2 regions of the Agathobaculum sp. LCP25S3_E8 genome follow, and region 1 is predicted to be linked to the other one. Evidence: riboswitches for the same ligand, from Rfam matches in the RefSeq annotation. Region 1 holds a riboswitch; the other holds the start of a gene.
What was found. A riboswitch is a leader RNA that binds a small molecule or an ion and turns the genes downstream of it on or off. The one in region 1 is predicted to bind thiamine pyrophosphate.
Positions count from the first base shown of each region.

Region 2: it holds a riboswitch for thiamine pyrophosphate, as region 1 does, so the genes downstream of both, thiS (sulfur carrier protein ThiS) here and thiD (bifunctional hydroxymethylpyrimidine kinase/phosphomethylpyrimidine kinase) in region 1, are expected to answer to the same signal.

Region 1 covers NZ_JBQKJR010000055.1:6,704-10,915, forward strand. The annotation lists gene ACTQ34_RS14520 (flavodoxin family protein) at 198-737, shown strand; gene ACTQ34_RS14525 (carboxymuconolactone decarboxylase family protein) at 759-1,526, shown strand; TPP riboswitch at 1,553-1,656, shown strand; gene thiD (bifunctional hydroxymethylpyrimidine kinase/phosphomethylpyrimidine kinase) at 1,748-2,539, shown strand; gene thiW (energy coupling factor transporter S component ThiW) at 2,546-3,055, shown strand; gene thiM (hydroxyethylthiazole kinase) at 3,052-3,879, shown strand; gene tenA (thiaminase II) at 3,945-4,212, shown strand, end outside.
Region 2 covers NZ_JBQKJR010000001.1:21,163-25,374, reverse strand. The annotation lists gene thiH (2-iminoacetate synthase ThiH) at 1-119, opposite strand, end outside; gene ACTQ34_RS00160 (thiazole synthase) at 342-1,106, opposite strand; gene thiF (sulfur carrier protein ThiS adenylyltransferase ThiF) at 1,140-1,775, opposite strand; gene thiS (sulfur carrier protein ThiS) at 1,780-1,974, opposite strand; TPP riboswitch at 2,042-2,144, opposite strand; gene dinB (DNA polymerase IV) at 2,232-3,461, shown strand; gene pdxR (MocR-like pyridoxine biosynthesis transcription factor PdxR) at 3,467-4,212, opposite strand, start outside.

The sequences.
Region 1 (4,212 bases):
CAGATATAGATAAATACAGTCTACCGATAATATGCATGCTTGTCAAGCATGAAATAAAGAAAAGGATAAGTATTTGCTATTGGATTGTTTTCTTTTTATAATAAAAGGGGAAGGAAAAGGACGATGACCGGAAAGTAAGTGTGTATCCAAAAGTATGCAGGACAAATGATGGGTGTGTGCATAACGGAGGAATGAAAATGGGTAAAAAAGTTTTAATTGTGGCGACCAGCCCGCGAAGGAACGGAAATTCCAACCATCTTGCCGATGAATTTGCGAAAGGCGCGGTGCAGGCGGGACATCAGGTAGAAACAGTTTATTTGTGCGAAAAAAACATCGGGTTCTGTCGGGGGTGTCTGTCCTGTCAGAAAACCATGCGTTGTGTTATCCGCGATGATGCAGATACAATCGTACAGAAAATGCGCGCAGCAGATGTATTGGTGTTTGCAACACCGGTTTATTACTACGGCATGAGCGGTCAAATGAAAACCATGTTGGATCGGGCAAATCCGCTGTTTCCATCCGACTATATCTTCCGGGATATTTATTTACTGACTGCGGCGGCAGAGGATGATCCGGAAACGCCGGAAGGCACAGTGCATGGCTTACAGGGCTGGATCAGTTGCTTCGAAAAAGCACGTCTGGCAGGTAGTGTGTTTGCAGGCGGTGTGACGGATGCAGGGGAAATTGAAGGTCATCCGGCGCTGCAAACTGCGTTTGAAATGGGAAGCAGAATATGACAGGAAAGGAAGCGTATTAATATGGCAGTCAAGCAGACGGCGGGACGGGATTCGTTGGGTGTCTTTGCTCCGAAATTTGCCGAACTCAATGATGATGTGTTATTTGGGGAGGTGTGGAGCAGAGAGGATAAACTCTCGCTGCGCGACCGCTCACTGGTGACGGTAGTGTGCCTGATGGCGCAGGGACTGGTGGATTCTTCGTTCCAATACCACTTGACCACTGCAAAGCAGAACGGCATCACCCGTACAGAAATCGCAGAGATCTTGACACACGCCGCGTTTTACGCAGGATGGCCTAAGGCGTGGGCAGCGTTCCGAATGGCAAAAGAGGTATGGACGGAAGAAGCGCAAGCAGTGGATGGCAAAGCTGCGCATCAGAATGAAATGGTGTTTCCCATCGGTCAGCCGAACGATGCGTATGCACAGTATTTTATCGGGCAGAGCTATCTCGCGCCGGTATCGACCGAGCAGGTTGGAATCTTCAATGTGACCTTTGAACCAGGATGCCGCAATAACTGGCATATCCATCACGCAGATAAGGGCGGCGGGCAGATTCTCATTTGTGTAGCCGGCAAGGGCTATTATCAGGAATGGGGAAAGCCTGCGGTGGAATTACATCCGGGGGATACAGTCAATATTCCGGTAGGGGTGAAGCACTGGCATGGTGCCGCGCCAGATAGTTGGTTCTCGCATCTTGCGGTAGAGGTACCGGGTGAAAATGGCAGTAACGAATGGCTGGAAGCGGTAGACGACGCGGCATATGCAGCCGTATATAGGCGGAATGCTTGACAAATGTTCCAACAAGTGATAATTTAAATATATTGCAAGGGAGCTTCTATGGGAGGCTGAGAGGAGGTTTCGACCTCGACCTTACCTGATTTGGATAATGCCAACGTAGGGATGCTGGAACAAGTTGGAACCGCATGTGGGTGCGGACATTTTCGGACGCGAAAGGACATCCTGATTGGGATGTCCTTTTTTTCATGCAGAAATGATAGGAGGAAGCGGGAATGAAGAAGGTACTTACCATTGCAGGCTCAGACTGCTCGGGTGGTGCGGGCGTGCAGGCGGATCTGAAAACAATGGCGGCACATGGTATATTCGGTATGAGTGTGATTGTGTCAGTTGTGGCGGAAAATACTGCTCGTGTGATTGATATTCAGGACGTTAGCCCTAAGATGATTGAGGAACAGATCGATGCGGTGTTTGAAGATATGGTGCCGGACGCAGTCAAGATTGGGATGCTTTCCTCGCCTGCGTGCATGAAAGCGGTTGCAGGCAAGCTTGCGCAATACAAGCCGCAGCATGTGGTCATTGACCCTGTGATGTTTGCTAAAAACGGAGATGCGCTTATGGACCCCGCTTCAGTTGGCACACTGATCGAGACCGTGCTGCCGTTTGCAGACATTCTGACGCCCAATATTCCGGAGGCGCAGTATATTGCGGATATGCACATTACAACACCAGCAGATATGGAGGAGGCGGCGCGCCGCATCCATGCTAAGGGCTGCCGCAACGTGTTGGTGAAAGGCGGAAAGAATATGGCGGGAGCAGTAGATGTACTGTATGATGGTACAGATTTTCACCGATATGAGATTGTGCAGCTAAATAGCACAAGCACACACGGAACTGGCTGCACGTTGTCTTCGGCGATTGCGTCCAATCTTGCGCTCGGGTATTCCATTCCGGAGGCAGTGGACCGTGCGAAGTCTTACGTAACTGACGCCATTCGCCATGCGCCCGGCTTTGGAACGGGCTGCGGGCCGCTGAATCATTTTTGTCGCATTTTCCCGGAGGAGTGAGTTGCTATGCAAACAAAATCTGTTCGTAAACTGACAATTGCAGGCCTTCTGGTGGCGGTAGCCGTGGTTGGCAGCCTATTTTCCATTCCTGTTCTGGGCGCGAAGTGCTCGCCTGTACAGCACATGGTTAACGTACTGGGAGCGGTACTGCTCGGACCGTGGTATGCTGTTGGCATGGCGTTTGCCGCCTCGCTCATCCGGAATCTGCTGGGACTTGGCAGTCTGCTGGCGTTTCCTGGCTCGATGATTGGCGCACTGCTGTGCGGCGTTGCGTATAAACTGCTGCCCAAGCTGCCGGTCGCGTATGTCGGTGAAGTTTTCGGTACGGGTGTTTTGGGCGGCATCGCGTCTTACCCGATTGCAGCGGTGTTGATGAACAACAAGGCTGCAGCACTGTTTACTTTTGTGCCATCCTTTCTGGTATCGACCGCAGTAGGTGCTGCGATTTCTGTTTTGGTTTTGGCGGCACTTAAGCGCACGCAGGTATTTGGTGAGCTGGAGGGGGCGCTGCGGTGACGGAAAGTCTGAAACAGATCGTATCACATACCCATTCAGTCTGTCCAATGGTGCATTCGATTACCAATAATGTGACTATTAATGATTGCGCAAATATCATCCTTGCTGCGGGCGGTACTGCTATCATGGCGCAGGACGAGCGTGAGGTTGAGGAAATTACCGCACACGCCGACGCATTAGTACTGAACATGGGCGCGCTGCGCGCACAGGAAGCCATGCTGCTGGCTGCACGTACATCCAAACAGCTGGGACATCCGGTTGTGCTGGACCCAGTCGCGGCAGGGGCAAGCCGTTTGCGCAGCGAAATGTGTAGCCGTTTGCTGGCAGAAGGGCTGGTGTCGGTTATTCGCGGCAATGCATCCGAGATTCGTGCGCTTGCAGCGGGACAAGAGAATGCCGCAGGTGTGGAAGTTAACGCGCTTGACCGTGTGACTGAGCAAAATCTTGCCGAATCTGCTGCATGGCTGCGCCAGTTCAGTCAGCAGACTGGCACTGTTGTCATGCTGACCGGCGTGATTGACCTGATAACTGATGGACAACGTACCGCAGTGCTGCGGGGCGGCAGTGCGCTGATGGGCCGGATTACCGGTGCCGGCTGCATGCTTACGTCGCTGACCGCACTGTATTGCGGCGCGAATCCAAATATGCTTTTTGAAGCTGCTGTTGCGGCGGCGGAGGTGATGAATCATTGCGGAGAACAAGCGCAGGTGCGCGTGCGTAAAGAGATGGAGGGCACCGCTTCCTTTCGCACACGCCTGATCGACGCAGTCAGTCTGTTGACTGCCGATGATCTGGCAAACGCACATCAAATTCAACTAATTTAAGAAAAACACAACAAGTGCTGTCGGCGAGATGCTGTCAGTCCAAGTCATTCATTGGGGGTACCACCTTGAAAAACAACCAAACAACCGAGAGACTGCTTGACGCGTCCCGGGAAATATGGGCGGGTTATCTGAACCATCCCTTTGTCCGGGGCATTGCAGACGGCAGCCTTGCTGTAAACAAATTCCGTTTCTATCTGTTGCAGGACTACCTGTACCTGTTCGATTACGCTAAAGTATTCGCGCAGGGTGTGGTCAAGTCTCGTGAGCCTGAGATTATGCGCACCTACGCATCCTATGTGGCCAGCATTCTAAATGGTGAAATGGAAATCCATC
Region 2 (4,212 bases), on a different contig from region 1:
GCGATAACCTCGTCCTGGATTTCCGAGCCGATGTTGTCCATGCCCGGCTGGTAGGCCATGTGGTCGGTTTCGGCGGTGATATATTTTGCGGAGATGGCCTCGGTTTTGGTTTGTTGCATCATCATTATCCTTTCCTGTTTTGTGCTGCCTTTCAGACAGCGGGAGGCATGCCGCTGCGCGCGGCGGGCGCACAAAAAGGAGACAACCTGCGGTTTTCCCCTTCTTGTGAATCAACCCTTTTCCCTTGAGGGCGCGCTGCGCGCGCAGAGCAGGGTTCCGGTTTGCGCTTGCCGCCCGGTTTGCTGGTTAGAACAGCAAGGGCGGCTGCCGCCCCGGGGGCGTCAGTCGCGCAAAAAACCGGTCAGCGGGGAGGATGCCGAGGCGCTCTCGCGCACGCGGCCGAGTCCTGCCAGATACGCCGTGCGTCCGGCCTCAATTGCCTTTTTGAATGCTTCTGCCATCGCCGGAATATCGCCCGCCGTGGCGATTGCGGTATTGGCCATCACAGCCGCCGCGCCCATTTCCATCGCTTCGCACGCCTGCGAGGGACGGCCGATGCCGGCGTCTACGATAATCGGCAAGTCGATTTCGTCAATCAGGATTTGGATGAACTCGCGTGTAGCAAGTCCCTTGTTGGTACCAATGGGTGCGCCGAGCGGCATCACACAGGCCGCGCCCGCGCTGACCAAGTCGCGCGCAACGTTTAGGTCGGGATACATGTACGGCATGACGACAAAACCCTCTTTTGCGAGGATTTCGGTTGCACGGATGGTTTCCTGATTGTCCGGCAGCAGGTATTTGCTGTCGCGCATGATTTCGATTTTGACAAAGTCGCCGCAGCCGACTTCGCGCGAGAGACGTGCGATACGCACCGCTTCGTCCGCGTTGCGCGCCCCCGAGGTATTGGGCAGCAGAGTAACGCCCTTCGGGATATAGTCAAGGATGTTCGCTGTGCCACCTTCGTTGGCGCGGCGCAGCGCGAGCGTGATAATCTGTGCGCCTGCATTGTGTACGGCGGCGTTGATTAAATCGAGCGAATATTTGCCTGAGCCTAGAATAAAGCGGGAGGTGAATTCGTGTCCGCCCAGAATCAGCTTATCTTCCATTGTTTTTTCTCTCCTTCTTATCATATCTTATGCTCATGGTTCGGTATATCCAAGCAGCAGTCGCAGCACCATAGTCGCTTGCTGCGCAGCGCAGACGGCGACACGCGGCGCCATCAGGCCAATACCGTTCGCAATGTCACTTGTTCCGTCGCCGCAGACGTAAAGCCGACCGAAGCGGCGCTCGGTGTGCATCAGGTTGGCTGAACCGCAGCCCGCCATGCCGCTGCCCGAAACAATAGGCGTGTCCGGCAAACGCTCCAGCAGTGTTTCAATCAGCATGGCCTTCTGGTCCGCGCGGTCGAACGCTTCGCAGACCACATCGCAGTCTGCAAACAGGGGCGCGGCATTGGCCGGAATGACGCGCTCGGTGTGCGGTTCGTATTGCAGATAGGGGTTGATGGCTTCCAGTTGTTCGAGCAGCGCCAGCGTTTTGGGAATACCGATGTCCTTCATCGTGTAGTGCTGCCGGTTGAGGTTGCTGATTTCCACCGTGTCGAAATCCACCAGCACCAGCCGTCCTACCCCCAGCCGCGCCAGATGCACGGCGATGTTGGAGCCAAGTCCGCCCAGTCCCGCGATGCCGACCGTAGCATGGTCGAGCTTTTGCTGGATGTCCGCGCCGTGCCGCTCGACGAGCGCGGCGTGCAGTTCTTCTTTGGTCAAATGCATGATTTCAGCCTCCGCCGACAAACTGTACAATTTCAATTGTATCGTCCTCGTGCAGTTCCTCTTGTGCAAAGCGTGCGCGCGGCACAATTTGTCCATTGCGCTCGACCGCGACGCGCTGCGGGTCGTGTCCGCGCTGCTCCAGAAGAGACAGCACAGTCATACCTGGGGAACAGGTGCATACTTCGCCGTTTATCTTCATAAAATCCCTTCTTTCAGGCAATAAAAATACCCCGGTTCCACCATGCGGTAAAACCGGGGCATTGAGTTTTTGCGATGCGACAGCTTCCCTACGATGGTGCTAACCAACAGGTTCAAAAGGTTAGGCTCTCGCCCTCTCAGCCGCTCATCACGGCACCCTTGCTTGCAAATCCAGTATAGACCAGTGAAAAGTGGTTGTCAAGGCGCAAATTCTCTGCTACAATAAAAGAAAACAAATGTTCGATGGGAGGGGATGCCGTGGAGCGCACGATTTTGCACTGTGACTGCAATTCGTTTTACGCATCGGTCGAGACGCTGCTTGACCCGACGCTGGCGGAAGGACCGAGTGCGGTCTGCGGCGACCCGGAGAGCCGCCACGGTATCATCCTTGCCAAAAACGAAAAGGCCAAGGCATTCGGTGTGCAGACGGCGGAAACCATCTGGCAGGCAAAACGCAAATGTCCTGATTTGCGGTTGGTACCACCGCACCGCGAGGAATACGTCAAGTATTCGCGCCGCTGCAACGAGCTGTACCTGCAATATACCGATTTGGTCGACCCATTCGGCATTGATGAATCCTTTCTCGACGTGACCGGCTCGATGCACCTGTTCGGTACGGGTGAGCAGATTGCGGATGAACTGCGCCGCCGTATGCGAGAGGAAATTGGGCTGACGATTTCGGTCGGCGTGTCATTCAACCGCGCGTTCGCCAAGCTGGGCAGCGACTACAAAAAGCCGGACGCAACGACCGTCTTTTCGCGCGAGAACTTCCGGGAGCGCGTCTGGCCGCTGCCGGTCAATACGCTGCTGTATGTTGGCAGGCGTGCCGCGGCGCGGCTCGACGGACTGGGTGTGCATACGATTGGCGACTTAGCCGCGTGTGAGCCTGCATTTGTGCACGGCATTTTCGGCAAGCAGGGGGATATGCTGCTGCGCTATGCCCGCGGTGAGGACGATGAGCCGGTGCGTTCGTTTTATGCCGAGCGTGAGGTCAAGAGCGTGGGAAACGGCATGACCTTTGCGCACAATCTTCTGGGCGAAGAGGCGTGCCGCATGGGATTGACCGTGCTGTGTGATAACGTCGGCCGCCGCCTGCGGGCGCGCGGGATGGTGTGCCAGACCGTGCAGATTGGCATCCGCGACCCGGAGTTTCACAACCGTTCACGGCAGATGACGCTGGCGCAGCCGACCAACTCCACCCGCGTGCTGTTCGAGACATCGCTTGCGCTGCTGCGCGCGCATTGGCCGATGGACAAGCCGGTGCGGCTGCTGTCGGTTACGGCGGCCAACCTGCTGTCGGAGAATCAGGCTTGTGAACAGCTTTCCCTGTTTGACAGTCCGCAGCAGACACAGACGCGGCAAAAGCAGCGTGAGCTGGATAAGACCGTGGACGCATTGCGGCAGCGGTTTGGAAACCACTCGGTCATTTTTGCAAATTCTGTTTATAAACCAAAAGAAAATAAGAAAAAAGATGAAAAAGAGCCATGAAAAAATCATGGCTCTTTTTTTGTCCATGCCTGACGCAGCAGTGCTGCGGCCTGGTCGATTTGCGTCTCAGTCATACCGGCGTAACCGAGCACCAGCGTCGCCTTGGGCGGTTGAACCGGCGGCGTGTAATAAGCGGACAGGCCGTACACTCGTACACCGACGGCCGCAGCCCGTTCCATCAGCTCACGTTCCAGCATGCCGTTTCGCATATGCAGCAGCAGGTGCAGGCCTGCTTCCGAGCGGGACACCTCATGCGGGAGGTCGGCCAGTTCCCGTGCAAGCGCCGCCAGAAGCGCATCGCGCCGCGCCTGATATACCTTGCGGCTACGGCTGATGTGCCGCTCAAAGGCGCCGGTGCGCAGAAAGGCTGCAAGTGTGTGCTGCTCGAAACTCGGTACGGTCGAGGAGTAGAGCGAGAACCGCTCACGGTAGCGCGCCATCAGCGCGTCCGGCAGCACCAGATAGCCGATACGCAGGCCGGGTGCAAGGCTTTTGGCAAAGGTGTTGACGTAGACCACCCGTCCTGCACGGTCAAGCTCGCCCAGAGCGGGGATGGGACGCGAGGCATAGCGGAATTCGCTGTCGTAGTCGTCCTCAATGATATAGCGGTCGGGCGCAGCGGACGCCCAGCGCAAAATTTCCAGTCGCCGTGCGGCGGGCATGACCGTGCCGAGCGGGAAATGATGCGAGGGGGTCAGGTACACGACTGATGCGTCGGATGCCGTCAGTGCGTCCGCGCGCAGACCGCTTT